One region of the Bacteroides ovatus genome, then DNA from elsewhere that is predicted to be linked to it. Evidence: riboswitches for the same ligand, from Rfam matches in the RefSeq annotation. Region 1 holds a riboswitch; each other region holds the start of a gene.
What was found. Region 1 has a riboswitch for cobalamin ahead of Bovatus_RS07680 (TonB-dependent receptor plug domain-containing protein). Riboswitches for the same ligand answer to the same signal wherever they lie in the genome.
Positions count from the first base shown of each region.

Region 2: it holds a riboswitch for cobalamin, as region 1 does, so the genes downstream of both, nrdD (anaerobic ribonucleoside-triphosphate reductase) here and Bovatus_RS07680 (TonB-dependent receptor plug domain-containing protein) in region 1, are expected to answer to the same signal.
Region 3: it holds a riboswitch for cobalamin, as region 1 does, so the genes downstream of both, Bovatus_RS10510 (TonB-dependent receptor) here and Bovatus_RS07680 (TonB-dependent receptor plug domain-containing protein) in region 1, are expected to answer to the same signal.

Region 1 covers NZ_CP012938.1:1,885,495-1,896,444, forward strand. The annotation lists gene Bovatus_RS07660 (hypothetical protein) at 1-322, opposite strand, end outside; gene Bovatus_RS07665 (response regulator transcription factor) at 564-1,253, shown strand; gene Bovatus_RS07670 (sensor histidine kinase) at 1,281-3,062, shown strand; gene Bovatus_RS07675 (DUF5106 domain-containing protein) at 3,221-4,165, shown strand; cobalamin riboswitch at 4,828-5,027, shown strand; gene Bovatus_RS07680 (TonB-dependent receptor plug domain-containing protein) at 5,211-7,253, shown strand; gene Bovatus_RS07685 (YncE family protein) at 7,277-9,250, shown strand; gene Bovatus_RS07690 (DUF4465 domain-containing protein) at 9,287-10,072, shown strand; gene Bovatus_RS07695 (tryptophanase) at 10,361-10,950, shown strand, end outside.
Region 2 covers NZ_CP012938.1:1,703,409-1,714,358, reverse strand. The annotation lists gene nrdG (anaerobic ribonucleoside-triphosphate reductase activating protein) at 6-491, opposite strand; gene nrdD (anaerobic ribonucleoside-triphosphate reductase) at 475-2,568, opposite strand; cobalamin riboswitch at 2,699-2,919, opposite strand; gene Bovatus_RS06985 (OmpA family protein) at 3,350-4,486, shown strand; gene Bovatus_RS06980 (STM4015 family protein) at 4,688-5,761, shown strand; gene Bovatus_RS06975 (STM4014 family protein) at 5,765-6,775, shown strand; gene Bovatus_RS06970 (STM4013/SEN3800 family hydrolase) at 6,762-7,616, shown strand; gene Bovatus_RS06965 (STM4012 family radical SAM protein) at 7,613-8,890, shown strand; gene Bovatus_RS06960 (STM4011 family radical SAM protein) at 8,902-10,467, shown strand; gene Bovatus_RS06955 (MATE family efflux transporter) at 10,705-10,950, shown strand, end outside.
Region 3 covers NZ_CP012938.1:2,639,088-2,650,037, forward strand. The annotation lists gene Bovatus_RS10505 (putative transporter) at 131-1,816, shown strand; cobalamin riboswitch at 1,949-2,166, shown strand; gene Bovatus_RS10510 (TonB-dependent receptor) at 2,304-4,367, shown strand; gene Bovatus_RS10515 (DUF5074 domain-containing protein) at 4,364-5,521, shown strand; gene Bovatus_RS10520 (PL29 family lyase N-terminal domain-containing protein) at 5,556-7,175, shown strand; gene Bovatus_RS10525 (PKD-like domain-containing protein) at 7,175-8,887, shown strand; gene Bovatus_RS10530 (MATE family efflux transporter) at 9,016-10,371, shown strand; gene Bovatus_RS10535 (Crp/Fnr family transcriptional regulator) at 10,385-10,950, shown strand, end outside.

The DNA of each region.
Region 1 (10,950 bases):
ACACCGAACGGGAGAAAAAAGGCGTTTCAGCCACTTCAATCCGTACCCGGCTATAGGCTGTCTTCGACTTCACCCGAACAGCAATACACGATTTCGGATTCCCCAAATAATTAGAATCCGACGGAACAATCACCTGCGCATCAGTAGTGGCAACAGACAAAATCGCTGAAGGAAATATATTTCCGCCCAGATCATCCACAATTTCAAAACCGGAATTGAATGAAGTATATTTAAACACAGACATACCGCCAAGGAGAATTAACAGTACCACCACCGATCCTATTATTTCCTTCCGATGCCGTTTTAAGTCAATTTTTATCATTATTTGTAGTTTCTATAATCAAACGTTTCTATTGTATCTCGCTAACAAAGATAACAAATAGTGAGCGGTTTTTCCTCTTACAATCAACAAAAACTTCCATATACCTCATCAATTCTCGGAATTCCCGGAATGTAACACGATTGTAACGTCTGTTTCATCTGCCCGTAACAAAGTCTCCTCATCTTTGCAAAGGATAAAATAAAAACGTAACTTTGTCATATCACATTAATACATACATCTTATGAACGATTACCGTATTCTAGTTGTCGACGATGAAGAAGACCTCTGTGAGATTCTGAAATTCAATCTTGAAAACGAAGGTTATGAAGTTGATACTGCAAACTCTGCTGAAGAAGCAATGAAGATGGACATCAGCAGCTATCACTTGATTCTCCTCGATGTGATGATGGGAGAAATCTCCGGATTCAAAATGGCGAACATCCTGAAAAAAGACAAGAAAACAGCTAAAGTGCCTATTATCTTTATCACAGCAAAAGATACCGAAAACGATACTGTGACCGGATTCAACCTGGGAGCAGACGATTATATTTCAAAACCTTTCTCGCTGCGTGAAGTCATCGCCCGTGTGAAAGCCGTATTAAGACGCACAGTAACAACGGAAACGGAAAGAGTCCCCGAACGTCTTACTTATCAGTCGCTCGTTATTGACATCACAAAGAAAAAAGTAAGTATCGACGATGAAGAAGTGCCATTGACCAAAAAAGAATTTGAGATCTTGCTTCTGCTGGTACAGAATAAAGGACGTGTATTTTCCCGTGAAGACATCCTGGCCCGCATCTGGAGTGACGAAGTGTACGTGCTCGACCGTACTATCGACGTAAACATCACCCGTCTGCGTAAAAAGATTGGGGTATACGGCAAATGCATTGTCACCCGTCTCGGATATGGATACTGTTTTGAAGCTGAATAAATAATTATGCCGAATTAAATAGTTATTATGAACCTGCCTGTAACTCAAAAGCATTTTCTTTCTTTTAGCCGAAAACTTTTCCTTTCGGTTATTTCACTATTCCTGGTATTTGCCATTTGTTTTATTGCGTACCAGTATCAACGTGAACGGGAATATAAAATAGAACTGCTAAACACCAAACTGCAAGATTACAACAGCAGGCTCTACGAACAACTGGAGAATCAACCTCTTGACAGTGAAATCATCAACGGTTATATCAATAACCATATCCTGGAAGACTTGCGTGTAACCCTTATTGATGCTCAAGGAAATGTTGTTTACGACAGCTATCCAAGTCATAATAACCAGATGGAGAACCACCTGAACCGTCCGGAAGTACAGAAAGCCATAAAACATGGCAACGGATATGATGTACGCCGTACTTCCGAGACAACCGGAGTTCCCTATTTCTATTCGGCCACTCATTATAAAGATTATATTGTCCGTTCGGCTTTACCTTACAATGTCAGCCTCATCAACAACCTGCAAGCAGACCCGCACTATTTATGGTTTACCGTAATCGTGACCTTATTATTAATGATTATCTTCTACAAATTCACCAACAAACTGGGGACTTCCATCAGCCAGCTCCGTGAATTTGCGATGCGCGCCGACCGGAACGAGCCTATCGAAATGGCTATGCAATCCGCCTTCCCGCACAACGAACTGGGAGAAATATCACAGCACATCATTCAAATCTACAAACGACTGCACGAAACCAAAGAAGCTCTCTACATTGAACGTGAAAAGCTAATCACCCACCTTCAAATCTCACACGAAGGACTAGGTATATTTACTAAAGACAAAAAAGAGATTCTTGTCAACAATCTTTTCACCCAATACAGCAACCTGATTTCAGACTCCAACCTGGAAACAACAGAAGAAGTCTTTGCCATCAGCGAACTGCAAGAGATCATTCATTTTATCAATAAGAATCAGCAAGAACGTTCGAGAGGAAAAGGTGAAAAACGAATGTCTGTCACCATCAATAAGAATGGACGGACATTTATCGTAGAATGTATCATCTTCCAGGATGCCAGCTTCGAGATTTCCATCAACGACGTTACCCAGGAAGAAGAACAGGTTAGACTCAAACGCCAACTGACCCAGAATATCGCCCATGAGTTGAAAACTCCCGTCAGCAGTATCCAAGGGTATTTGGAAACCATTGTCAGCAATGAAAATATTCCACGCGAGAAGATCAACGTATTCCTCGAACGTTGTTATGCACAAAGCAACCGTTTAAGTCGGTTATTACGCGACATCTCCGTACTCACCCGCATGGATGAAGCCGCCAACATGATCGACATGGAACGGGTAGACATCAGTGTGTTGGTAGGTAACATCATCAACGAAGTATCGTTGGAGCTTGACGAAAAACATATTACAGTCGTCAACTCCTTAAAGAAGAGTATACAAATCAAAGGAAATTACTCACTACTTTATTCCATCTTCCGTAATCTAATGGACAATGCCATCGCATACGCCGGAAGTAATATCCAGATCAATATCAACTGTTTCCGTGAAGATGAGAATTTCTACTATTTCAGCTTTGCCGACACAGGTATTGGAGTATCTCCCGAACATCTGAATCGTCTCTTCGAACGTTTCTACCGGGTAGACAAAGGTCGTTCACGGAAAGTAGGTGGAACAGGACTGGGACTAGCTATTGTGAAGAATGCCGTCATCATCCACGGTGGCAGCATCTCCGCCAAGAACAATCAGGGAGGCGGGCTGGAATTTGTATTTACATTGGCAAAGGAGAAGTAAAATCAGGAGTTATCCTGCAAAACTTGTCTAATCAAAAAAAACTAACAGAAGAGAACGCAGCAAAATAAAAGGAAGAAAAATTCTTTGAATAAAGTAGAAAGGACATTATCTTTGTCACCAATGTAATCTACATAAGTTCAATGTAATAATTGTTAGTTATGAAAACAAACATCCATATTCTTCCAGCTATATGCATCCTTTGCCTTTGTGCCTGCAAAAGCGGCAACGCTTCCAGTCTGAACAAAAATGATGTAAGACAAGACACCATTAAAACCTTTACATTGCCTGCCATCCCCCCAATGATGACAGCCCCGGAACAACGGGCAGACTTTCTGGTAAAACACTATTGGGATAACGTCAACTTCGCCGACACTAATTACATCCACCACCCCGAAGTGACCGAACAAGCTTGGGCGGATTATTGTGACATACTGAATCACGTCCCGTTGGAAACTGCACAAGAAGCCATGCGGAAAACAATCGAACAAACGAATGTAGACAAAAAAGTATTCACCTACATCACCGACCTGGCGGATAAATATTTATACGACCCCAACTCCCCCATGCGTAACGAAGAATTCTATATTCCCGTATTAGACGCCATGTTAGCTTCTCCCTTGTTAGAGGAAATTGAGAAAGTACGTCCTAAAGCCCGCCGGGAATTAGCACAGAAAAACCGTATCGGAACCAAAGCCCTGAACTTCAGCTACACATTAGCTTCCGGCGCACAAGGCTCCCTCTATCAACAGCAAGCCGACTATATCCTCCTATTCATCAACAACCCCGGCTGTCATGCCTGCACAGAAACAATAGATGCCCTGAAAAACGCACCTATCATCAACCGACTTTTGGGACAAAAGAAACTAACAGTCCTCTCTATCTACCCTGACGAAGAGTTGGACGAATGGAGAAAACACCTGAATGAATTCCCCAAAGAATGGATCAACGGATACGACAAGAAATTTGCCATCAAAGAACAACAACTATATGATTTGAAGGCTATCCCCACCCTCTACCTTTTAAACAAGGAAAAGACCGTGCTCCTAAAAGATGCCACCGCACAAGCTATCGAAGAACACCTAACTAATATTGAATTAAAGTAAAAACGGTGCAGAAATGAACTAATTTATTTCTCACTGATTGTAGCTATTCCCTTTATGTGCTATAATTATTCCGGAGTTATACTAAATATAATCACTCTGGATACATATATTTATTCGTCGGACTATAGTCCGACGTAAAGTTGACTATAGTCTTTCTTTCGAAGCACTATAGTCCAACGAAAGGTAGACTATAGTTCGACGAATTAATATATGCATATAGAGATATTATTTTCTACAGAATTGGAATGTAAATTTAGTACTTGAATTCCTTGTCTAAAACATTTGATTCATATCGGTGCAGTAAGGAACAAAATAGGTGGATACCGCTGCATCCACCTATAAAAAACTACCAATTATGTTTCAATAAATCTGTTTCATACGTCCAACGTTGGACATAGACAAGGATACTTTTTAAAAGCTAATCTTATGTCAAAGGCGGGCAACTCAATACCCGTCTCTAAAATCCGCTAATTTGGTAAATTTTGTAATAAGTGGCAGTCTCATTTACAAAAATACAAAAAATATCGAAGAAAACAAGTAAGAAGCAACAAATAATCGGTCCTTGCACGGCTCCTCCAATCTCGTTCTTTTTGGTTCTTTTTTTTCGTATCAAGACGAAAGAAAAAGAACATCCCCCAACTTGGAAAAAACAAATAAACTCCCTATCTTTGTCGCGCATTGGTTTGCGACTCCCATGCGGGGGAAGCAATTAAAAGGGAATCAGGTGTAAATCCTGAACAGTCCCGCTGCTGTAAGTTCCATGCATGTTACAAGCAATTCACTCATTGCCACTGGAGACTAATCTGGGAAGGCGTTTGTAACAGGAATAAGTCAGAAGACCTACCATGCAATTATGTTTCACTGCTTTCGAGGAAAAAGCGTTGAGTCTAATGAACCGGACAAGTCGTCTATCATTTCATTCATCACTCTAATTCAGAGAAAGTGTGTTAAAACGAATAAACTCTGCCAAGTTTATTTATGCGTGTCCGGTCGAAGGGATTTCGCCCGGACACTTTTAAATAGCAACAGACAGAAAAAGAACTAAATGAAAGAGAGAACATTTAAGAAAATGATCTTTGCAGTATTTTACTGCCAATTCTTATCCATACCACTTTTTGCACAACAGCAAAAGGTAGATACGACACATACATATTCTATTCCTGAAATAACAGTATCAGATATCTATCAGACTCGCGAAGTACGTTCTACCGCTCCCCTGCAAGTATTCTCCAAAGACGCCCTGAAAAACCTGCACGCCCTGCAAGTATCCGACGCAGTGAAACACTTTGCCGGAGTGACCGTAAAAGACTACGGAGGTATTGGCGGACTAAAAACTGTATCCATACGAAGCCTGGGAGCACAACATACCGCTGTTGGCTATGACGGGATCACCCTAACCGATTGCCAAACGGGACAAATCGACATCGGGCGTTTCTCACTTGATAACGTAGACAGACTTTCTCTAAACAACGGACAAAGCGATAACATCTTCCAACCTGCCCGCTTCTTTGCGTCAGCAGGCATCTTGAATATCCAGACACTTACTCCACAGTTCACAAAAGACAAAAAAACCAACATAGCAGGAGCTTTCAAAACAGGTTCCTGGGGATTAGTCAATCCCTCCCTCCTGCTGGAACAACAATTCAATAAAACATGGAGCATGTCAGTCAATGGCGAATGGATGTCTTCTGACGGACATTATCCATATACACTGCGCTATGGAAGTGCAGAAGGAGATCTGTCCTCACGTGAGAAACGGAAGAATACAGACGTACAAACATTCCGTGCTGAAGCCGGACTTTACGGTAACTTCTCCGATAAAGAACAATGGCGGTTGAAAGCCTATTACTTCCAATCCTCCCGGGGACTACCCAAAGCTACCACTTTCTACAACGACCATTCTACCCAACACCTGTGGGATAAAAACACTTTCATACAAAGTCAATACAAGAAAGAATTCAGCCAACAATGGGTATTCCAAACCTCTGCCAAGTGGAATTGGAGCTATCAACGTTACCTAGACCCCGATACAAAGAACTCATTAAAGAAAACAGAAAACAGCTACTACCAGCAAGAATATTACCTTTCCGCTTCTGTACTATACAGACTGTTGAGCAACCTCTCATTCTCTCTTTCCACCGACGGAAGCATCAACACCATGAACGCCGATCTAAACAACTTTGTACACCCCACGCGCTATTCATGGCTAACGGCATTCGCCGGCAAATACGTGAATGACTGGTTAACAATCTCCGCATCCGCATTAGCAACCATTATCAATGAAGATGTAAAGAAAGGCGGCAGTGCCGGCAATCACCGTAAATTAACCCCTTATGTAAGTGCTGCATTCAAACCTTTTCATAATGAAGAATTCCGTGTACGCTTCTTCTATAAAGACATTTTCCGTCTGGCAAGTTTCAACGACTTATATTACGAAGAAGTAGGAAACACACAACTAAAGCCGGAAAAAGCCAAACAATACAACATCGGACTGACATACAACAAAAATGTATGCTCGTTCCTACCCTATTTGTCAGCAACCATCGACGCTTATTATAATAAGGTAACAGATAAAATCATCGCTTATCCTACCAAGAACCTTGCAGTATGGAGCATGAAAAACCTGGGACAAGTTGACATCAAAGGTATTGATGTTACAGGAAGCCTCTCCCTCCAACCCGGGGAAAAAATCCGCATCAACCTCTCGGGTAACTATACATACCAACGAGCATTAGACGTTACCCCACCCGATCCAAACACGTATGAATCAACATACAAACACCAGATAGCCTACACTCCCCGCGTCTCCGCTTCGGGGCAGGCAGGTATCGAAACACCATGGATCAATCTGTCTTACTCATTCCTATTTTCAGGAAAGCGCTATGCGTTGGGACAAAACATTGCCGAAAACAGATTAGATAGTTATAGCGACCACAGTATTTCTGCAAGCCGTGATTTCCTGATAAGAAAAGCCACCACCTCTTTCAGCTTGGAAGTACTGAACCTGATGGACAAGAATTACGAGATTGTGAAATACTTCCCAATGCCCGGACGATCTGTAAGAGCAACAATAAAAATAAGATATTAAATATTATAAAATAAGATATTGACGTGAAAAGGAAATTAATATATATATTCTGGTGCTGGCTGTCATCGATCTTGTTATTCATGGCATGTGATGACATGGAAGACAAACCTTTCACATCAGGCATTATAGGTGATCCGACAGAAACAGGTACCGCCGAATTATATGTATTATGTGAAGGACTGTTCAACCAGAATAACAGCTCATTGGCACGTTTCTCTTTCGGTAATCAACAAATGGTTCGTGATTACTTCAAAGCAGTCAACCACCGAGGATTAGGAGATACAGCCAACGATATGGCTATTTATGGAAGCAAGGTGTATGTCGTAGTCAACATCTCCAGTACAGTAGAAGTGATAGATTTTCGTACAGGAACCTCATTGAAACAAATTCAGATGCAGGCAGAAAATGGGAGTTCCCGCCAACCACGCTATATCACTTTTCATAAAGAAAAAGCATACGTATGTTCCTATGACGGAACCGTTGCGCGTATAGACACAACTTCCCTCTCCATAGATGCTATCACAACAGTGGGACGTAACCCTGACGGCATTTGTGTACAAAACGAAAAGCTATATATTTCCAATTCCGGCGGATTGGATTATTCATCAGGGCTGGGTGTAGATAATACAGTATCCGTTGTCGATATTGCCACATTCAAAGAGAGTAGCAAAATTATAGTAGGCCCGAATCCCGGTAAAATAATAGCAGGTCCGGATGAAACCGTCTATGTAGCCACCCGTGGCGAAGATATAGAAGCCGGAGATTATAATTTCGTCAAGATAGACTGCCGGACAAACAAAGTCACTCAATGTAACGAGAAAGTGCAAAACTTCGCCATCGACGGAGACATAGCCTACCTATATAATTACAACTACACCACACAGACTTCTTCTATCAAGATGTTCAATCTGAAAACAGAAGAAACAATCCGTGAGAATTTCATAACCGATGGAACTGTGATAAAGACACCTTACGGTATCAATATCAACCCTTACAGCAACAATGTATATATCACCGAAGCACGCGATTACACCACTTACGGCGACTTACTTTGTTTCAACCAACAAGGACAACTCATGTTTCGCCTAAACAACATCGGACTTAACCCGAATACCATCGTATTCAGTGACAAAGCCTCACAAAGCAATATTGACGACAATGACGATGACACGGAAAACCCTCTAGCTTTCGCCAATAAAGTATGGGAATACCGCCCTGCTCCCGGACAATTTATCAATACTACCACATCAGCATACAAGGATGGATTTACCTACGATGAAATATTGGAAGAAGCAACCCGCAGAATCCAGCAAAAATCGCTTATTACATTAGGAGGATTCGGTGGCTACATTGTTTTAGGATTCCCACAGCCCATTCCGAATGTAACGGGAGAATATGACTTCAAAGTAAGAGGTAATGCTTACTACAATTCCAAAACCGGAACAGGAAAACTGGGAGGAAGTGCCGAACCGGGAATTGTATTCGTATCCAAAGATGCAAACGGTAATGGAAAACCTGATGACGAATGGTATGAACTGAAAGGCAGCGAATACGGGAAAGATACAGAAACCCGAGAATATGAAATAACCTATTACCGTCCGAACCTAGCCAACCAAAATGTTTTCTGGAAGGATAATAAAAAAAACGAAGGATATATTCTCCGCAACAGTTACCATAATCAGGAATCCTATTATCCACTTTGGATAGAAGATGATGAAATCACATTTCAGGGAACACGCCTAAAAGATAATGCTGTCTTAGAAAATGGATTATGGGTAGGATATTGTTATCCATGGGGATATGCAGACAACCATCCCAACACCAAGGAAGGCAGTAATTTCAAGATAGATTGGGCTGTGGACAGTAACGGCACACCAGCCGACTTGGATCAAATAGATTTCGTTAAGATTATGACTGCAGTTAACCAAGACGCAGGACAAATGGGTGAAATATCAACCGAAGTCACAACCGTTGAAAACTTACATTTCAAAAAATAATCAACAATTTATTAATAACTAAAATTAGAAAAGAACATGAAAAAATTATCCTTATTATTACTATTATCAGTATTTATATTTTGTGGCTGTAGCGATGATGACGATACAAAAACATACATACTTAGCTTGCCTAATTACGAAACTCATACACTCGACATGGGCGATCAAGAAAATCCGGATGATTCATGGTCAGTAAGTAGTGAGTGGGGAACAACTAACTATAAATACAATCTGTTAACTGACGCAAGTGGAATCTTTGAATTTGACTGTGTATCTTCAACATACGGTTTCTATTCAGATAGCTTTGCATTTACGAATTGTACAGTAGAAGATTGTCCAGACTTCGCAAGCTATGATTATCGCGCTATCACCAAAAAAGGGGTAATCAATAATACATACGTTATCGTTGGAGCTGCCGGATATAAAATCGGAAAGAATTCTGATAAAGAAGCCGCAATACGATTCAGAGATCACGACAACCCTAATGAACTGGAAGACTATAGAGTAAAAGGACTATATGTAACAAACAGTGTCTATGCTTATAGCAGTATGAAAGAAGGAACTGGATATTATGGTGAAGAAGAAATATTCGGAAGCAACGACTCATTCAAACTTACTATCTACAATTATGATAAAACAATGCACGTAGATTGTTATTTGGCAGAAGGAACCAATCTCCTCGATCAATGGAAATGGGTAGATCTAACTTCATTGGGAGAAACGAAAGGACTAAAATTCTCATTAACATCTACCAAAAAGAATGAATACGGTCCATTGACACCGACCTACTTCTGTCTTGACGGTATCACTATCGAAGACTAAATAACCACTGCTCGATTGACCTCAACCTATTATATATTTATTTTTAATCAGCCTATTGATTACCAATAATCAAACTTATAATCATACTCAATCGAATGCATAATTTTAAAGAGCCGGATATCCTTTTAAGGGATCCGGCTCTCTTTATATCTTCTTACCACAAATTGATATATCACTAGCCTACGGAGAAATAATTCCATCAGCCACAACTTACAAAAAGTCATCATATATTTGTTAATCACGCAGATTTTAGCTACATTCGTCGACCTAAACTATAAATCTACAACAATGGAATTACCTTTTGCTGAATCATGGAAAATCAAGATGGTAGAACCCATCCGGAAAAGCACACGTGAAGAGCGTGAGCAATGGATTAAAGAAGCACATTATAATGTCTTTCAACTCAAATCAGAACAAGTTTATATCGATCTCATCACCGACTCCGGCACCGGAGCGATGAGTGACCGTCAATGGGCGGGAATGATGCTAGGTGATGAAAGCTATGCCGGAGCGACCTCATTCTTCAAGTTGAAAGAGATGATTACGAAACTAACAGGATTTGAATACATCATACCAACCCATCAGGGACGTGCCGCTGAAAATGTTCTTTTCTCTTATTTGGTACATGAAGGAGACATTGTGCCCGGCAACTCACATTTTGACACCACCAAAGGGCACATCGAGGGACGTCATGCCATCGCATTAGACTGCACCATCGATGCAGCCAAACAAACCCAACTAGAAATACCGTTTAAAGGAAATGTAGACCCTGATAAATTACAGAAAGCCCTCACAGAATACGCTGAACGGATTCCTTTTATCATCGTCACCATCACCAACAATACAGCCGGAGGACAACCCGTCTCTATGCAAAACCT
Region 2 (10,950 bases), 180 kb from region 1:
TCTTATTAAGAAATCTTTTTGGAATGATGGGGGAGAAAACGATAAGTTATATCCTCCATTATTCCATTTTCTATGTGGTACAACCGTTGATTGGTCGTTTCAGATTTTAATCCTCCCAGAGACTCGATGTAAGGTCCTAACTTTATATATTGGAAATGAGATACATCAAAGTGCTCCGGCAGCTTGCTCTTCCCGGAGTACCATCCGACTTTTACCGGAGTGATGGTCTGCTTGTGTAAAAAAGCAGCTAATTGTTCCACTTCTGCGGGTGAAGCATCACCGCCCATGAAACAGACACAGGTAATTGCTTTTCCATATTTACCGAGCAGGGTAGAAAGACTTTCTTCCGTCAATGGTTCTCCTACGTCTTCCATCAGATATGCACTGTGGCACCCTTTACAATGGTTGGGGCAGTTGGAGAGGTTGATGGCTAATGTCACCTCATCCGGTATCTCCTGAAAAACAATATCATAATCAGCGTACCGGAGCATAATATCTTAAATCGGCCTCCTTTTGCCGTGCTTGGGAGAAATTGCTGATACGCTTCATATATCCGATGACGCGGGTCAGATAATCCACATTCTCGCTGTGACATTCGGGACATTCATGCAAATACCGTTTGTCGATATGATGGCATTTGTTACATACTGTATTCGGAATATTGAATGTGAAGTAGTTGCAACCTTCGGTAGCGGCAACACGAAGCAACTGCCGGTATTGCTCTTTGCTAAGATGCTCTTCCAGATTCATGTGCAAAGCCGAACCACCCGTCAGATGCTCGATATAACGATGCCCGTGCAGGCGGAATTTATCGACAATGTTCAGCGATTTGTCTTCTACAATATAGAAATAGCTGTTGTAACATTCGCGGTAAGTCTGGAATCCGGCTTCCTTGTCCCATTTCGCGTGTTTCACACCCACATTTTCGGCAGGAATCATTTCGCAGTTGAAAAGTACTTCTTTGGTACGATATTTCTTATTGTATTTCTCAATCATGCCGAGAATCTCCTGCACAAAAGCCTCGTATTTCGGATTGTCGTTGATGTCGATTCCCATAAATTGGGCTGCTTCCACCAGTCCGTTCACGCCGATAGTCAGATATTGGCGGCTCATATTGATATAACCCGCATCAAACAAAGGTAACATACCCTTTGCCTGCAATAATTTCAGGTTCTCATTATAGGCAAGCTGTACTTTGTGAACTAGGTCTACTACTTCTTCCAGGAAGAAAGGGTAGAGGATACCTGATTTCACAGCATGCTGTATACAACGGTTCAGATTGATGGTCAACACGCTCTTCGAACCGGTAGAGACTCCTCCGGCTCCCAGTGTATAACTAAAGCCATTGTCCTGTATTTCATTACGTAGACGGCAGCAGCTACTCAAAGAGTCGGCATTGTCACTCATATAGGTGAAGAATGAATGTCCTTCGGCATACATTTCAGCGGTGAAGTCGCCATATTCCTTATCCAGTACATCGCCGTCTTTGGTCAGGAGTGCCATTGTCTCTACAGGGAATGTCAGAACGGTGCGTGTACGCTCCTTATTAAACCATTTCATAAAACGCTTCTGCAACCAGCTAAGCGAATCCCAGTCGGGTTTGCTTCCGTCGGGGAAAACAAAGTGCTCGAAAAGGCTATTGAAATAATACTTGTCATAATAAGCCACATTCCAGAAAACTGCTTGGAAATTGCGGGCACCCGTAGGCTGGTTGATGGAATATACGATTTGCTCGAAACAGTCTGTGATGATTTTATCGATCGATCTTTGTTTCAGAGACAAGTCTGCCAGTTTATCCGGATGTTTATAATAGTCCTGTCCGTATTCCAAACCAATGAAATAGTTCATGTACATCAGGAATTCAGGAGTGGCACATGCGCCGCTTAGCATACTGGATACGATAAATACCATGTTGATAAATCCTCCGCAGAAGGATTTCAGATTGGTCGGGGCGGTAGAATTGCCTCCTACTGCTGTTGTTCCTGCTATCAGCCAGGGATACATAGTAATACTGGCACAGTAGTTCGCCAGATTGGTTTCATCATTTTTGTAGATGAAGTGATGATTCAGGAGTTCCAAATAACGGTCGGAAGCCTCTTTACCATACATATCCCTCAAACGGTCTGTCAGCAGGCGGCGGTTGAGGCGGATGAAATTGGATTTGGGCAGTTCTCCTATCAGCGTGGCGATATTCTTGTTTTCCACATTGGCGTTGGCATCGTACTTGCTACCGCTGGCAGGGTTGGAAGCATCGCAATAATCCATGAGGAATTTAAGTTTGTCTCTGACTTCACGGTCTTCCAAATGTTTTTGACGATACAGCATATACGCTTTGGCCACGCTGTAATAATGTTCTGCCATCAAGGCGACTTCCACCTGGTTTTGGATTTCCTCTACGTTTGTTCCGTCACTGATACTGACACGGCTTAACACATTGGTTATCACATCTTGTGTAGCAAAACTACCTACTGATAAAAATGCCTTGGATATGGCATTTTTGATTTTGTCGAGGGAAAAAGCTTCTTTTTTCCCGTCTCTTTTGATAATGAATATCTCCGAACTAATCATACCTATATTTTAAGAATTAACAAAATAGATTTAGTGCCTACATAGTTATTCATGCACGACAATTTCTGGAGACTTGTAATAAAATGGACCTGTACGATTCGTTCTATTGCCTTTCACCCGAAAGCCTGGAATAACGGAAATTTTATCGGCAGGTCTTCTGACTTGTTTTTGTTGTGGCGCCTTCCCGATCCGTTTCATGAATCAGTGGCAAATGAATGCCATAACATTTCTCTTTTTTATGAGAGAGATAAAACTTACAGCTACGGGGATAGTTCCGGATTTTCACTGGATTCCCTTTTAATTCCGTCTGGTGATAATGCCATTCCGGAAACCGATGTTGGCGGCAAAGTTAGAAATTAAATCAAGATTCCAATTGAAAAGGAAGAAAAATATTCGCTCTTTATCAGAACGATATATGGCATTAACAACCTGATAACTTTCCGTTTATGTTCTATTCTTCGCATTTTAGTAGAGTCCGGTTTATGTATTTCCTGCCTGATGGATGAATGAAAGTGTAGAATAATGAAATAAGATGCATAATGGTTAGCGATGTTGGGATCCCTTTCTCTTCAGGGAATGAGGCGTTTGCATTGATGTTTCCATATTTTAGATTTTTCGAAAGCATAATAGATGTTAATAGGGCTCATGGCTTGCGAACTAATTTTTGATATGATATGTTGTTTAAAGTGAATAACGAATTAAAAAATAAACTAGAAAGTTAGACATGAACAAACAATACATTTCTAATGATTTAGCAGATAAAACATTACATTTAAAACTTATGAATATGAGAAAATCTATTATTTTATTAGCTTTTATATTGGGTGGCTTTACAGTAGCAAATGCCCAATCAGTTGTAGAAGGTACCAAACTTACAGATAATTGGTCTGTCGGAGTAAATGCCGGTGGAGTTACTCCCCTTACTCACAGTGCTTTCTTTAAAGGTATGCGTCCCACTTTTGGAGTGGGAGTCTCAAAGCAATTAACTCCTATCTTCGGTTTGGGATTCCAAGGAATGGGATATATCAATACCACATCCAGTAAAACGGCTTTCGATGCTTCGGATGTCAGCGTATTGGGTAAAGTCAATTTGATGAATCTATTTGCAAGTTACACTGGCGAACCTCGTTTGTTTGAAGTGGAAGCTGTGGCCGGAATGGGTTGGTTACATTATTATGTGAATGGCGATGGCGATCAGAACTCCTGGTCTACGCGTTTGGGATTGAATTTCAATTTCAACTTGGGTGAAAGTAAAGCATGGACATTAGGAATCAAACCTGCCATTGTGTATGATATGCAAGGTACTTACCCTGAAACAAAGAGCCGTTTCAATGCTAATAACGCAGGTTTTGAGTTGACAGCCGGATTGACATATCACTTTAAGACAAGTAACGGAACACATCATTTTGCCAAAGTGAGAGTATATAATCAAGCCGAAATTGACGGACTGAACTCTTCAATCAATGCACTTCGTGCAGATGTAAACAACAAAGATGGTGAGATCAGCAATGCAAACCAACGTATCAACGGATTGCAGGAAGAACTTGAAGCATGCCGCACAAAAGTGGTTCCGGTGGAGACTGTAGTGAAAACCGCCCGTGTACCTGAATCTATCATTACTTTCAGACAAGGTAAATCGTCAGTTGACGCTTCACAACTTCCTAATGTGGAACGTGTAGCTTCTTACCTGAAGAAATATGCTGATTCTAAAGTGGTTATTAAGGGATACGCTTCTCCGGAAGGTAGTGTTGAAGTGAATGCCAGAATTGCCGCAGCACGTGCAGAAGCTGTAAAAACGATCTTGGTCAACAAGTATAAAATCAGTGCATCTCGTATCACTGCTGAAGGTCAGGGTGTAGGCGATATGTTTACTGAACCGGATTGGAACCGTGTAAGTATATGTACTATTGAAGATTAAACTGATATATTACAGAAATAGAATAATGAAGGCTGCCCCAAAAGGCAGCCTTTGTTGCATATCTTGGGTTGTATTTTTGAATACTCTGAAAGTTTAGTAAACAGATTTCTTTGTACATTACATAAAATGGTTATTTTTGCAGGTATTGTTCATGCGCGTTCTGTGTTGAGTGTGCAAATATCAACCATTAAAAACTGTATTATGAAGAGAGTATTCGTTTTTCAAGATTTTAAATCGCAGAAATTCTGGAGCATAGAGGTAGTCGGAACAGATGTTACTGTAAATTATGGTAAGTTGGGGACCGACGGACAAACACAAGTGAAAAACTACGCAACGACTGAAGAAGCTGAAAAAGCAGCCAGCAAACTGATTGCGGAAAAGACCAAAAAAGGGTATGTAGAAACTGCTGAAGAAACTGCACGTGAAATGAAAGTGGAAGCCAAGAAATATACTTTGAGTTATGATGAGTATGAAAACAATGTGAATCTTCTGGATAAGATATTGAAAGATAAACATCTCTCTGAATATAAACAAATAACAATCGGTTGTTGGGATTATGAGGGTGGCGACTGTTCTGCCTTATTACAGGGAATGATTGAAAATAAGGAGAAGTTCGCACAAATAGAAGGCTTGTTCTGGGGAGATATTGAGCAGGAAGAACAGGAGATTTCATGGATTGAACAAGCTGATATTAGTCCGCTGCTCGATGCCATGCCTAAATTGAAAGATCTGAAAATCAAAGGAACCAATAATCTGCGTTTGGGAAAGACTTCACGGCCGGAGTTGCGGTCACTCGAAATTATCAGTGGTGGCCTGCCTACCGAAGTGGTAGAAGATATTCTTGGTTCTGATTTCCCCAATCTGGAAAAACTGATTCTATATGTTGGTGTGGAAGATTATGGATTTGAAGCTGATATTGAGATATTCCGTCCGTTGTTCTCCAAAGAACGTTTCCCGAAGCTGACTTATCTGGGGATCGTCAACTCTGAAGAACAGGACAAGATTGTAGAAATGTTCCTGGAGTCGGATATTCTTCCCCAACTTGAAACAATGGATGTTTCGGCTGGTACTCTCAAAGATGAAGGTGCCCAATTATTGCTGGATAATATGGATAAGATCGCTCATTTGAAGTTTATCAATATGCGCTATAATTATTTGAGCAAGGAGATGAAGAAACAGTTGCAGAGTCTCCCTATGAAAATAGATATTGCTGAAACTGAAGAGGCAGATGAATATGATGGTGAATTGTGGTATTACCCGATGATTACAGAATAGGAGATGCAGATAATCGTTGTCAGCAACTCTCTGTCCAAACGTATAGAATACTTTATTGAAGCAGGCAAACACTTGCAGACGGAAGTTCGTTTTATGACTTACGGGGAACTTTTTAACTGCTTGCCGCAACTACGGCAGGCAGTTATCAAACTGGAACCTTGTGTAAGCGATGAAACGAATTTCCTGAAATATGCGCTGTTGAATCAGGCATATAAGGAGACACTGCAACGTTTAGGCGAGATGAGGCTATCTGATGACGTGTGCTTTTTGAATACTCCCCATGCTTTATTACGTGCTCTTGATAAAAAGGAAACTAAACAAGTGTTGATGGACAGAGGGTTGAAAGTGACTCCGATGTTACCTTCTCCCCGTTCTTTTGATGAGTTGAGAGAGCTTCTTGCCGATTGCGGTAGAGGATGCTTTTTGAAACCCCGTTACGGTTCGGGGGCGGGAGGTATTATGGCTGTTCGCTATCAACCCAACCGGAATAAATGGGTAGTCTATACTACCTTACAACAAGTGGACGGAGTCATTCATAACACCAAACGTATCCACCGTTTGAGTACGGAAAAAGAGATGATCCCGTTGGCGGAAGCGGTGATGCAAACAGAAGCTATTTTAGAAGAATGGATTCCTAAAGAGCAGTTGCAGGGAGAGAATTATGATCTCCGGGTAGTGTGCCGGGAATCTGAAATTGATTATATCGTTGTGAGATGCAGTAAAGGAAGCATAACCAATCTGCATCTGAACAATAAGGCACATTGGTGGAACGAATTGTCTTTGCCGGAAGTAGTGCGGCAACAAATCTATTTTCAGTGTCAGGAAGCGGTTCAATCTTTGGATTTGCAATATGCCGGAGTGGATGTACTGATAGAGAGAGGAACAGATATTCCTTATATAATAGAAGTCAACGGACAGGGAGATCATGTGTATCAGGATATGTTTGCTCATAATTCTATTTATATTCAACAGATAAAAAACATAAAAAAGAGATATAACCATGCAAATAGATGAACTGCCGGCTGGCGAACAGACCCAAAATCCGGATCTGGATATGAATCAGGTGGTGGGTACTCATGATATATTGATGCTTTGCTTTGATACCTTGCGTTATGATGTCAGCAAGGAGGAAGAAGCGGCGGGAAGAACACCGGTACTGAACAGTCACGGAGGAGAATGGGAAAAAAGACATGCACCGGGAAATTTTACTTACCCGTCTCATTTTGCCATCTTTGCAGGATTTCTGCCTTCTCCGGCGGAACCTCATTCGCTACGCAGCCGTAAGTGGTTGTTTTTCCCTGTGCAAGCTGGTACGGGACGTATTCCGCCTGCGGGAAGTTATCCGTTTACGGAAGCAACTTTTGTGCAAAGCCTTGCCAATGTAGGTTATGAAACGATTTGTATAGGAGGGGTGAACTTCTTCAGCAAGCGTAATGAACTGGGGCGTGTGTTTCCCGGTTACTTTACTAAAAGTTATTGGCTGCCGACCTTTGGATGCACGGCACCCGATAGTACTGAAAAACAAATTGATTTTGCATTGAAGAAACTCGAAAACTATCCGGAGGACAAACGGATTTTTATGTATATCAATTTTTCTGCTATTCATTATCCGAACTGTCATTATGTGGAAGGCAAAATGAAGGATGATAAGGAATCACACGCTGCCGCGCTGCAATATGTCGACAGTCAGCTCCCCCGTTTATTTCAGGCCTTTCAGAAACGGGGAAATACGCTGGTGATTGCTCTTTCCGATCATGGCACTTGCTATGGAGAGGATGGATATGAATATCATTGCATATCTCACGAGACGGTTTATACAGTCCCTTACAAACACTTTATTTTAACGAAAAAATGAATCAACCGCTACCACGATATGTAGACTATATGTATAGTTACCCACATAAAACTGCTTATCGTTCTTTTCCGTCCCCGGTTTCGCTGGTTCCTTACCTGAAACAGGTGGAAGGACAGAAAGCATCGCTTTATTTCCATATTCCTTTTTGTAGTCATAAATGTGGATATTGCAACCTGTTTTCTCTGCAAACAAATCGTGCGGATTATATCGCAACTTATTTGGAAACTCTTCACAAGCAGGCGCAACAGTTGTCTCCACTCACTACCGGACTGGCATTTGATAGTTTCGCCATTGGAGGAGGCACACCGTTGCTCCTCACTGTTCCTCAACTGGAATACTTACTGGATACAGCTGCCTTATTCGGAGTGCATCCTTCACATACCTTTACTTCCGTAGAAACATCGCCGGAATATGCCGATCCTGCCCGTTTGGACTTATTGAAGCAAGCAGGAGTGGCTCGTGTGAGTATTGGCGTACAGAGTTTCCTTGACGAAGAATTAACTGCTTTGAAAAGACGTCCCCGGCGAGACATGATTAATCAGGCGCTGGAGGCTATCCGGAAGAGACAATTCCCGTTTTTTAATATTGATTTGATTTACGGAATCAAAGGACAAACTGTGGCCAGCTTTCTTTATTCATTGGAACAGGCTCTTCTGTTTCAGCCTAACGAACTCTTTATCTATCCGCTATATGTGCGACCGGAAACGGCTATCACGGAGCGGGAATCCGACGATGTCTGTTTTCAGATGTATTGTGCCGCTTGTGATTTGTTGAAAGACAGAGGTTTTCTACAAACTTCGATGCGGCGTTTTATTCATCATCCGTCTACTGATGCGGAAATCTCATGTGGGGATGAAGTGATGCTGTCGTGTGGCTCCGGCGGACGCAGTTACCTGGGTAATTTGCATTATGCCACCCGGTATACTGTTTGCCAGCGTTGTATTGCCGGAGAGATAGATGATTATATGGGCACTACTGATTTTACAGTGGCTCGTAATGGATTTATTCTTTCGCAGGAAGAACAGCGGCAACGTTTTATCATTAAAAATCTGATGTATTATATGGGGCTTGATAAGGCCGAATATGAGCGTCGTTTTGGAGAATCACCGGATAATGTGCCGTTGTTTCGACAGTTAGCTGAACGGCAATGGATAGAAGATACGGATAACGGTCGTATTTGTCTGACTTCCGACGGAATGGCATACTCCGATTATATTGGTCAGTTGTTCATTACTCCTGAAATAAGAGAACTGATGGAAACTTATTCTTATTGAACGAAATAGAAATGGAAAACGAAGGCTCTTTACTTTCCTTCAGGCGTATATATTATCGCGGCAAATTGAATAGCTGCAACTATACCTGTTCTTATTGCCCTTTCGGCAAGAAGTCGCATCTGGCAGATACGACACAGGACGAACAGGCATGGAATCGTTTTATAGCAGCTATTGAACAATGGAAAGGGGAGCCGTTGCAGTTATTTATTATTCCTTACGGTGAAGCATTGATCCATCGTTATTATCGGAAAGGAATGATGCACTTGGCAGCATTGCCACAGGTGGCTGGAATTTCCTGTCAGACTAACCTTTCTTTTCCGGCTAAACACTGGCTTGATGAGATTCGTGTAACTCCCACTGTGATAAGTAAGATAAGGCTTTGGGCCAGTTTTCATCCGGAGATGACTTCGGTAGAGAAATTTGCGCATCAGATTCATATACTCCATCATGCGGGAATACAGGTATGTGCCGGAGCGGTAGGAAATCCCTCTGCAAAGGCCGTACTCAATGATTTACGGAATGCTCTTTTACCGGATATTTATTTATTCATTAATGCTATGCAAGGGTTAAGGGCACCATTAAGTCAGGAAGATATTCAGTTTTTCAGGCAACTGGATAATCTTTTTGAGTATGACTTGAAGAATGCTCCGGTACAATGGGAAGTTTGCGCAGGAGGAAGGAATAATTGTTTTATCGATTGGAAAGGGGATATGTATGCTTGTCCCCGAAGCCGGGTGAAGATTGGTAATTTTTATCAAGGTGATGGAGCTGTTCTGCCGCTATCTTGCGAGAGGAAGGTTTGTGATTGTTATATTGCGTTCAGTAACCTGAACAATCACCCTTTACATCGAATCATGGGAGAAGGGGCGTTCTGGCGAATACCGGACAAGCCACTTATTACGACTGTTTTCTTCGATGTGGATGGAACTCTGACTGATTCACAGGGAAAAGTTTCTGAAAGTTATGCTAACGCTCTACGATATATGGCACAGTCCGTTTCCTTATATCTTGCCACTTCTCTGTCGATGGAGCAGGCGAAGAAAAAGCTGGGAAAGGCTCTTTTCTATTTATTCAGGGGAGGAGTTTTTGCAGATGGAGGTTTATTATCTTATTCGGGCCAGATCAGGTGTTTGCCGGTGAAAGTATATCCGGAGGTATATGGAGAATCTGCAAAAGTCACTATTCATAATTATGAAGGAGTGGTTTACAAGTATAGTATATTGGTACGTGATAAAGAACAGAGAGAAGCTATTCTTATCCGGTTGAAAGAGAATCCCTGCCAGGTTTTTCATAAAGCTCCGCTGATAACAGTCATTCATCCTGAAGCGAGTAAAAAAGAGGGGGTAATTCAGTTATGTAAGGCTTTGAGTTTATCTTTTGAACACACCTTAGTTGTAGGAAATTCGTTAAAGGACTGGCCGATGATGTCCGTAGTTTCTCATTCTTGTGCCGTAATGAATGCGGAACCCTTATTAAAAGAACGCGCACGTTATACGCTGAATCCGGATCGGTTGGCAGCTTTCTTTCGTTTTTCTAACGGAGATCCTATAGACCAAACCTCGTCTGATAATAGTTGATATATAGCTAGTTACATCTTCATAAGAAAATAAAAACCGGTTAAAATTTGGTAATTATGAAAACAAAGCCCATATTTGCAGCCCTGAAATAGGGACAGGCATAAAAATCCTCATCGGAGGGTGCTATAATAATAATTATAGTGCTGGATAAGATGAATGGTGCAAATCATTCGCTTGTCCGGCACTTTTTTTATGTTGTAACAAAATAAGATAAAGAGGAAAAGTATCGAAGAAACTATGAAAGAGTTAGATTTGACACAAGGAAGCGTACCGAAGGTATTGTTGCAGTTTGCAGTACCTTTTCTGATTGCCAATGTGCTCCAGGCACTTTATGGCGGAGCTGACCTTTTCGTTGTCGGACAATATGATGATTCGGCAAGTGTGGCAGCCGTAGCTATTGGTAGTCAGGTGATGCAGACAATTACAGGTATTATTCTGGGTATTACTACTGGGACAACAGTGCTGATTGCTATTGCTACCGGA
Region 3 (10,950 bases), 750 kb from region 1:
AAATTCTCTCTAGCTAAAATATCAAAAGGACGGCATTAGACCGTCATGCTCAATGTGTGCGTATCCCCGCAGAAGTGATTTCTCCGGGGTTACTTTTAGCTAAACTAAATATCATCATATAATAATCACAATGGAAGTTCTAAGAAATTTATTTGAAGGTTACCCCAATCTTTGGGGCGGCGGAGTGGCACACTCCGTACTGATTCTGTCACTAACCATAGCGTTTGGAATCATCCTTGCAAAAATCAAAGTGCGGGGAGTATCTCTAGGAGTTACCTGGATACTCTTTGTCGGAATCGTATTCGGTCATTTCAACATGAATCTGGACGAACACCTGCTCCACTTTCTAAAAGAATTCGGATTGATTCTGTTTGTTTACTCAATTGGTTTGCAGGTAGGACCCGGCTTTTTTTCAGCATTCAAAAAGGGGGGCTTTACCCTGAATATGCTAGCTATGCTCGTAGTAGTATTAGGAGTAACCATTACTATTATCCTGCACTTCACCACCGGAACTCCGATTACCACAATGGTAGGTATTTTGTCCGGAGCCGTCACCAATACTCCGGGGCTGGGAGCCGCACAACAGGCCAACAGTGATTTGAATGGCATAGATGCTCCCGAAATTGCTTTAGGATATGCTGTCAGCTATCCGCTGGGTGTAGTAGGTATCATCCTTTCCCTGCTTGCTTTGAAATATCTCCTTCGCATCAATACTGCTCAAGAAGAAAAAGAAGCAGAAGTCGGTCTGGGACATCTCCAGGAACTTACCGTACGCCCTATCTCCATTGAAGTGAGAAACGAATCGGTAGATGGCATCAGGATTAAAGAACTCCGCCCGTTACTGAACCGTAAGTTTGTCATTTCCCGCATCAAACACCGCGAGGGTGGAGAAACCGAATTGGTCAATTCCGAAACAATTCTACATGTAGGGGATATCATATTAGTGATCTCTACCCCGATTGACGTGGAAGCAATTACTGTATTCTTCGGAAAGGAAATCAAAATGGAATGGGAACAACTGAACAAAGAGCTCATTTCACGCCGTATCCTGATTACTAAACCGGAATTGAACGGGAAAACGCTTTCACAACTCAAAATCAGAAATAACTTCGGAGCAAACATCACCCGCGTCAATCGTTCGGGAGTAGACTTGGTAGCCTCTCCACAATTACAGTTACAAATGGGAGACCGTGTCACCATTGTAGGTTCCGAACTGGCTGTTGCCCATGCAGAGAAAGTACTTGGCAACTCCATGAAACGCTTAAATCATCCGAACCTGATTCCTATCTTTATAGGTATCGCTTTAGGATGTATTCTGGGAAGTCTTCCTTTCGCATTTCCCGGAATTCCGCAACCTGTGAAACTAGGATTGGCAGGCGGTCCGCTCATCGTTTCTATCCTGATTAGCCGTTTCGGTCCGAAATACAAGCTGATTACTTATACCACCATGAGTGCCAACCTGATGCTTCGTGAAATCGGTATTTCCATCTTCCTCGCTTGCGTAGGTTTAGGAGCAGGCGAAGGCTTTGTAGACACAGTCATTCATGGCGGAGGATATATATGGGTAGGCTACGGAGTAATCATAACCATCCTGCCACTTCTGATTACGGGATTGATAGGACGGTATTATTGCAAGCTGAATTATTTCACGCTTATCGGAGTTCTGGCTGGTTCTACCACCAATCCGCCGGCATTGGCTTACTCCAATGACCTGACCTCCTGTGATGCGCCTGCCGTCGGCTACGCTACGGTGTATCCGCTCACCATGTTTCTGCGAGTATTGACGGCACAAATATTGATTCTGTCGTTGGGATAACATATTAATATATCCTTTTTCCATCCAATTGATTATTAACAAATGGGGAAAACAGAATCAGATGCCGGAATATTTGTTATTGGTCAGTGGGATATTTTTTTAGAATAAAACAAACTAATTAATAAAAACTTTCTAACTTTGTGCCATTAAGGTTTCCTTAAACAACTTTTGCGTTGTTAAGGAATGAAAAGGGAATGCCGTGTAAACCGGCAACAGAACCTGCTGCTGTAAATCTCCGCTCCTTGTAATCAGAGAGCAAAATTGCAACACGAAAGTCACTGGATAGTTTATCTGGGAAGGCGTTGCAAAATGGGATGAGTCAGAAGACCTGCCTTGATGCTCTGATTTACACCTGCGGGATTTCGGGTAGTAGTCAAATAGAAAATAAGCAATTATCTTTTATTTGGTATAATAGCTATATGTCCGTTTGTGTAGATTGAATTCAGATCTGAACAAACGGATTTTTTATACCTATAAAATAAAAGACATGCTTTCTATTCAAGTCCATTCATACAATAAGCATTGTATCCATTTACGGTGGATATTATGTTTGATTCTATCTCTATTTACCACAGTACCAGCCATTTCCCAGTCCAGGGTTCGGCATCAGACTTCTCTGTCTGATACACTTCTCAAACTCAAAGAAGTTACTATCTACAGCAACCGGATGCAAAAAAAGATGTCTCCTGTACAGATTCTGTCCGGCAAAGAACTTGAGAAGCTAAATGTTTACTCCGTCGCCGATGCTTTACGCTACTTTTCCGGAGTACAGATAAAAGATTACGGAGGTATTGGAGGACTAAAAACCGTCAATATACGAAGTATGGGCAGTCATCATGTCGGAGTATTCTACGATGGTATTGAATTAGGAAATGCGCAAAATGGAGTCGTCGATCTAGGCCGTTTTTCATTAGATAATATGGAAGTCATTTCACTATATAATGGTCAAAAAAGTGCCATCTTCCAACCTGCCAAAGATTATAGTTCCGCAAGTGCCATATATATGCAGACACGAAAACCCCTATTCAAAGGGGAAAAGAAAAACAACCTGAACATCGGGGTGAAAGGCGGTTCATTCTCTACCATCAATCCGTCACTACTTTGGGAACATCGTTTCAACGAACGAATAAGCAGTTCCATCAGTACGGAGTATATGTATACATCAGGACGATATAAATTCACATACGCCAAGAAAGATGGTTACGACACAACAGCTGTTCGTCAAAATGGAGACGTAAGAATGTTACGTTTGGAGAATGCATTCTTCGGAAAAATCCCCAAAGGAGAATGGAAAGCCAAAGCATACCTATACAATTCAGAACGAGGATACCCCGGAGCTGCGGTAAGAGAAGAGCCGGGTAAGTTTCGCCATCAGGACCGGCAGTGGGATACCAATCTGTTTGTGCAAGGCTCTTTTCAAAACTATTTTAAGCCTTGGTACAGTCTGCTAGCCAACGGAAAATATGCTTATGACTATCTCCACTATTTATCCGATCCCAGACTGGATGTCACCACCATGTACGTAGACAATTACTACCGACAGCAAGAAATCTATGCTTCGGCCGCCCATTTATTCACCATCTATCCCTGGTGGAGTATGTCATTATCCAACGATTTCCAATGGAATACATTACGGGCCGATCTCATAGATTTTGTCTATCCAACCCGTAATACAATCCTGACTTCTGCTGCCACGTCCTTTGACTTCAACCGCCTCATGTTGCAGGCGAGCCTGTTATATACTCATGTCGACGACAATACACGTACCAAAGGAGCCAATGCAGGCACCAAAAACAAATACACTCCGTCTGTCATAGCCACCTGGCAACCATTGACCAAGCTCCCTCTGAATGTACGAGCCTTTTATAAGAAAGTCTTTCGCATGCCAACTCTCAATGATTTGTATTATACTTTTATAGGCAATAAGGACTTAAAACCAGAATATACCACCCAATACGATGTGGGTATCACTTTCTCTCACACCTGGAATAACCATTGGCTGAAAAGCCTGGACTTACAAATAGATGGTTACTATAGTGAAGTAGATGATAAAATCATTGCCATGCCTACCTCCAACCAGTTCCGTTGGACTATGATTAATCTCGGACATGTGGAAATTCGGGGATTAGACGCAGCCATACGAGGAGAATGGGGCTTCGGAAAGGTGGAACTTAGCACTCTCTTCAATTACACCTATCAAAAGGCACAGGATTTTACCGATCCTACCAGTGAATGGTATGGAGGCCAGATTCCTTATATACCTTGGCATGGAGGTTCCATCATCCTCAATGGAAGTTACCAAACATGGTCCTGTAACTATAGTTTCATTTATACAGGTGAACGTTATGAAGCAGTCGCCAATATCCCGGAGAACTACGCACAGCCCTGGTATACCCACGATTTTTCCCTATCCAAAACTTTTCAATGGGGGAAAACGGGAATACGTGTAACGGCAGAAATTAATAATATCTTCAATCAGCAATATGAAGTAGTGCAATGCTATCCTATGCCCGGTACAAGTTTTAAAATCAAATTAAACGTCATGTTATGAGAATATCTGTTCTATCCATCATTATCTGTTTTGTTCTTCTATCGACTTCTTGTCGCGAAGATGAACGCATTATTCCGTCAACTCCCAACCAAGTTACTCCCGGAGTAAACGGTACCTCTGTCAAAGGTTTCTTTCTACTCAATGAAGGAAATATGGGAAGCAACAAGGCTACCCTTGATTACTTTGATTACGAAACCGGTATCTATCATAAGAATATCTATGCGGAACGGAACCCGGGAGTCGTACAAGAATTGGGGGATGTGGGAAATGATATCCAAATCTATGGAAATAAGTTATATGCCATCATCAACTGTTCTCATTTCGTAGAAGTGATGAATGTAGAAACAGCAAAACACATCACGCAAATTTCCATACCTAATTGCCGTTATATCGTCTTTAAAGATAAATATGCATACGTCAGTTCGTATGCAGGCCCTGTCAAAATAGATCCCAACGCCAGACTGGGGTATGTAGCACGTGTTGACACTACCACACTGACTGTCAAGGATACCTGTGTGGTCGGCTACCAGCCGGAAGAAATGGTGATTGTGGGCAACAAACTCTATGTAGCCAACTCCGGCGGGTATCGCGTACCTAATTATGACCGCACGGTATCCGTCATCGACTTGAACACATTCAAAGTTATCAAAACCATTGATGTGGGAATCAATTTGCATAGAATGGAATTAGACCAATACGGAAATATTTATGTCTCATCCCGGGGAGATTATTATGACACTTACTCCGAAACATTTGTAATAGATTCCAATACCGATAAAGTAGTCGATGAATTACCGCTTCTTCCCAATACAGAAATGGCTATTTGCAGAGATTCACTGTATGTATACAGTACAGAATGGAGTTATTACACCAACAGTTGGACAGTCTCTTACGCCATCTATAATACAAAAACAAAGAAAACTGATACCCGCAATTTTATTACAGATGGTACGGAAAAATCTATCAAGATACCTTATGGAATAGCAATCAATCCGGAAACAGGTGAATTCTTCGTCACCGATGCCAAAGACTATGTGACTCCCGGCACATTATACTGTTTCTCCCGGGATGGAAAAAAGAAATGGTCAGTCATCACGGGGGACATTCCGGCACATATTGCCTTTACAGATAAGAAACTAAAAGAGATTCAATAATTCACAATTCTATTAATAATTAAAAACAAAAGCAATGAAGAAAATTCTATTTTTACTGCTCACTGTCGTTACAGTATGCAGTTGCTACAATGACGATGATCTCTGGGATAAAGTCAATGATCTCGACGGACGAATAGAAACACTAGAAACAACAGTCAAGAAAATGAACTCTGAAATTACAACTTTACAGAGTTTGGTAGACGCATTAAATCAAGGGAAAGTAATCACCAACACGGAACAGACATCTGATGGCTACACATTAACCTTCAGTGATGGAAGCACCGTATCTATCAAAAATGGAAAGAATGGTACAGATGCTCCTGTGATTGGAGTGAAAGCTGACGAAGACGGAATATATTACTGGACCATTACTACCAACGGTACTACAGAATGGCTGCCGGATGCAACTAACAAGTTAAAAGTGACAGGTACAACTCCAGTTATGGGAGTTGATAGTGACGGATACTGGACCGTTGATACAGGCGAAGGAGCCAAACGTATTAACGGAACAGACGGAAAACCTGTGAAAGCGGAAGGACAAGACGGAGACTCTTTCTTCAAATCTGTTACAGTTAATGACAATCATGTACTAGTTACTCTTGCAGATGGAACGTCGTTCACATTGCCCAAAGGGGAAACATATACATTTGACATTGCCAATAGGGATTATACCTTGTTCTCGTCTAATGAAACAAGGACGTATCTTCTTACAACTGCCAATATAGACGACGCAACATTAATTGCTATTCCGCAAGGATGGACAGCGGTTCTTAATGATAAAGACTTAAGAATCACAGCTCCGGCAGTTTCAGGTGATGATGTCAAAGATGGTGAACTTAAAATACTTGTCACTCCGTCCAAAGCTTTCGGTAAAGTAATAAAAATGCAATTAAGAGCAGTGCGTGAAGCACACTTCTTGACATTCGAGGATGTTGATTATAAAGGTGATGCTAACATGGTAGGAGAAAGAAACTGGTCATCATTAATTGACAGCCAACAATATGGTGGCCCACTACTTTATCCTAAGAATAACCAACTCTATAACTGGAGTGATGCAAACAACACTTTTCTTGCTTCCGAACTTCCTAACGGATGGGGTGATTACCAATACTGGGGTGGCGGACACGCAATTTCCAATTATCTGGATATGGATCTTACTCATGGAGACTTCCAGCACCAACTAGCCGTTTATTATCAGGATGCAAAAACTGGTTTTGGAGGACATAATGGTTCCAAAAACTTCTGCGTACATTACGGCTATGCAGACAATTCCGGATATGCCAACGGTCCATTACCCTATATTTACTTTGGAGACGGAGTTGCTCGTGTAGTTGACCACATGTATGTGACTATGACGACCTACCTAGCCAACTGTGTGGCCAACGGTAACGGTTTGACCGCACCCGCAGGCAAAGATGATTGGGTGAAACTGGTTGCTATCGGTTATGATGAAGATGGAAAAGAAGTAGCTACACGTCCGGAATTTTATTTGGTTGGAGCCGAGGGTAATATACTTGAATGGACAAAATGGGATTTATCCGCATTAGGCAAAGTGGTCAAAATAGACTTTAATGTCACTGGAAGTAATGATAACGGATATGGTTTCAGCCAACCTGCCTATTTTGCTTATGATGATGTAGCAGTGAGATTCTAATGAAACATATTATACTTTTTTTATTTGTTCTGTTAGCATTAATATCATGCGTGAAAGAAGAGGAGGACTCTCCTCTTCTTTCCGCTCCTGTCATTACCTTGAAAGAAGAATCCTCCATCTATAAAACAAAAATTGGTCGGGAGATAACCATCGCTCCCATTTATGAAAATACCGATTCGGAAACGACCTTTAACTGGACAATAGATGGAAAGAGTATCTGTACCACTTCCACCCTGACATTTTCAGCCGATGAAGCAGGCAGGTATTTCATTCTGATTTCTGCCACCAATGCCGGAGGGACAACAGAAAAGGAGATACGTATCGATGTCTTTCAACTTGATGTACCTACTATCTCTATTGCGGATGCCGACAAAGGTTTCAAAGTGCTTCAAGGCTCTGAACTAACCATTACACCTATAGTAGATTCTTTTCTGGAAACCAGTTACTCCTGGCAAATAAACGGTGAAGATATTTCGAACGAATTAACCTGTACTCTCCCCACAATCGAGCTTGGCGAATATCAAGTTCGTTTTGCTACTCACAATGAAGATGGCGATGACGAAGTAACTTTCAAAGTAGAAGTTTGTTCACCGGATCAAGTAGATTTCAACTGGACATTCCTGCAAACGGAATATAACATGTCAGCCGGCAGAACTATCCGTATCAAACCGGTTGACGTGAATAATGCACTGGATGCAGTCTATACATGGACCGTGGACAATGAACAAGTGCAATCCGGAGAAAATGATACTTATCTGTTTACATCCGAGCAGCAGGGAGAACACACGGTAAAGGTCGAAATGAAGAACTCATATATACTCGCTACGCAAACATTAAAAGTCAATGTTTGCCCTCCCGCAGGAACATACCAGCGGAAGATTAGCGCCACAAGTTCTGCGTCAATGAACAAAGTATATGAATATTTACCGGCTCCCGGTCAATTCATCAATGAGAATCATAACACAATAACTATGGCAGAAGCCTGCACCTATGCAGAAGAACGAATCAATCAGACGGCTTATGTTTCCCTAGGCGGATTCGGTGGATACATCATCGTTGGATTCGATCATAGTATCGTGAATGATGGAGATTACAACATTGCTATTACAGGAAACGCTTTTGATGGTTCGTCAGAACCGGGAATTGTATGGGTAATGCAGGACGAAAATGGTGATGGGTTACCTAATGACACTTGGTATGAATTGCGCGGATCCGAATATGGGAAAGCCGAAACCTGGCAGGACTATGCCGTCACCTATCATAAACCAACTGGTATTCAGCTTCCCACCCCATGGACAGACAATCATGGTCAAAGTGGGTCTATTGATTATCTGGGTGCTTTTCACCGGCAAGATTATTATTATCCCGCCTGGGTAAAGGAAAAACAATATACTTTGCGAGGTACTCGCCTGAAAGAGCGTAATTACGATCAATCCGGTAATGGTACTTATTGGGTAAATGATAGTTATGAATGGGGATATGCTGATAATTTCAGCGCCATTGATCGTCTGACAGATGATGACAACTATAATGCCGGACCGTCTGACAATCATTTCAAGATATCCCATGCTGTAACTTTCGACGGTAAGGATGCAAACCTGAAGTACGTTGATTTTATCAAAGTACAAGTGGGTGTTAATAGTAAAAGCGGTTGGTTGGGTGAAATATCCACTGAAGTTTTTGGAATAAAGGATTTCAACATGCTCAAATAATTGATAGAATATACATAAGAGATTCTTTTCCCTATTAAATATAGAGATAAAAATTACCAAATGGTAATTTTTATCTCCTCCCATAACCCTACCTTTGTCGCCATTTTCAACGACAAAGGTAGAAAGTTATGAAAGATAGTATTGATTTCGGCAGTATGAACATCTCCACGTTGTTCCGTAAGTTACTAATTCCTACGGTACTTGGGATGGTATTCTCGGCTCTGTTCGTTATTACGGACGGGATATTTGTAGGAAAAGGAATTGGCAGTGACGCGCTGGCGGCAGTAAATATCACTGCACCGCTTTTTATGATCGCAGCGGGTATCGGACTGATGTTCGGAGTGGGAGCTTCGGTGGTGGCTTCCATTCATTTATCTCAGGGAAAACGCAAAGTAGCAAGTATTAATATCACTCAGGCAATTGCTTTTTCCGCATTGCTCATACTTATCCTGTCTGCTCTGTGCCTTTATTTTATAGAGCCATTAGCCAGATTATTAGGTAGTTCGGACCGATTGTTGCCGTTAGCTGTAGAATATATGGCATGGTACATTCCTTTTCTCGTATTCTACGAAGTCTTAAATATAGGTATGTTCTGCATCCGTCTGGACGGTTCACCCACCTATACCATGATGTGTAATGCGGTTGCAGCCATACTCAATATCATACTGGATTATATATTCATCTTCGAACTTGGTTGGGGAATAATGGGAGCAGCTTTTGCCACCAGTCTGGGAACTGTCGTGGGAGGGTTGATGACACTGATTTACTTACTCCGTTTCTCTCGTACCCTCCATCTATGCCGGATAAAGTTAAGTATCAAAAGTCTGTTACTGACTCTTCGCAACATCGGTTATATGATTAAACTGGGAAGTTCTGCTTTTATCAGTGAAGCCTCCATTGCCTGTATGATGTTTCTGGGGAACTACGTTTTCATCCGCCATCTCGGTGAAGACGGAGTGGCAGCATTCAGTATTGCCTGTTACTTCTTCCCTATCATCTTCATGGTCTATAATGCCATTGCACAATCCGCACAGCCGATTATCAGCTATAACTTCGGAGCCGGACAACCCGAGCGTGTACGAAAGACACTGCATCTCGCCATTCGGACCGCTTTAATCTGCGGTATCAGCTTTTTCATTCTTACCGTACTATGCTGCCAAGACATCGTTTCGTTATTCATTGACCGCAGCTACGCTGCATTTGATATAGCAGTAAACGGGCTTCCTTATTTCGGAGTAGGATTCATTTTCTTTGCCGTCAACATGATTGGCATTGGTTATTATCAGAGTGTCGAAAGAGGTCAGCGAGCAACAATTATCACTCTTCTCCGGGGAGTCGTATTTATGTTGATGGGATTCTTTGCGCTCCCTCCGGTATTGGGTATACCGGGTATCTGGCTAGCCGTACCATTGGCAGAGTTATTAACCACTTTCTATATTTTCGGAATTTATTTGAAAGATCGTTTCATTGTCTGCCGACGATAAGTATCTTTGCAATATGAGAACATTCATTGAAAAACTTTGCGATAGATACAAGGTATCTGAAACCGATGTACAGTCTCTACTGAACTATATGGAAGAGGTACATTTCAAAAAAAGAGATTTAATAGTACGCGAAGGGACAAAGAACTGTAATCTTTATTTTATCAAGACAGGAATATGGCGAGCCTATTATCATAAAGACGGAGTGGATACTACCATCTGGTTTGCTTCAGACGGAGAAGCTGCTTTCTCCGTCTGGGGCTATGTAGATAATGCCTACTCATTAATAAATATTGAGGTCATGTGTGACAGTGTGGCCTATTGTATTTCCCGAACAGCTCTGAATCAGCTATTCGCCTCATCCATCGGACTCGCTAATTTGGGGCTCCGCCTCATGGATCATCAGTTTCTTCAACAGGAGAACTGGCTTATCAGCTCGGGAAGCCCACGGGCTAAAGAACGCTATCTCAACCTTATCAAAGAGACTCCGGAATTATTGCAATATGTACCTTTAAAACATATTGCGTCTTACTTGTGGATAACTCCGCAGTCGCTAAGTAGGATTCGGGCGAAGATAGCATC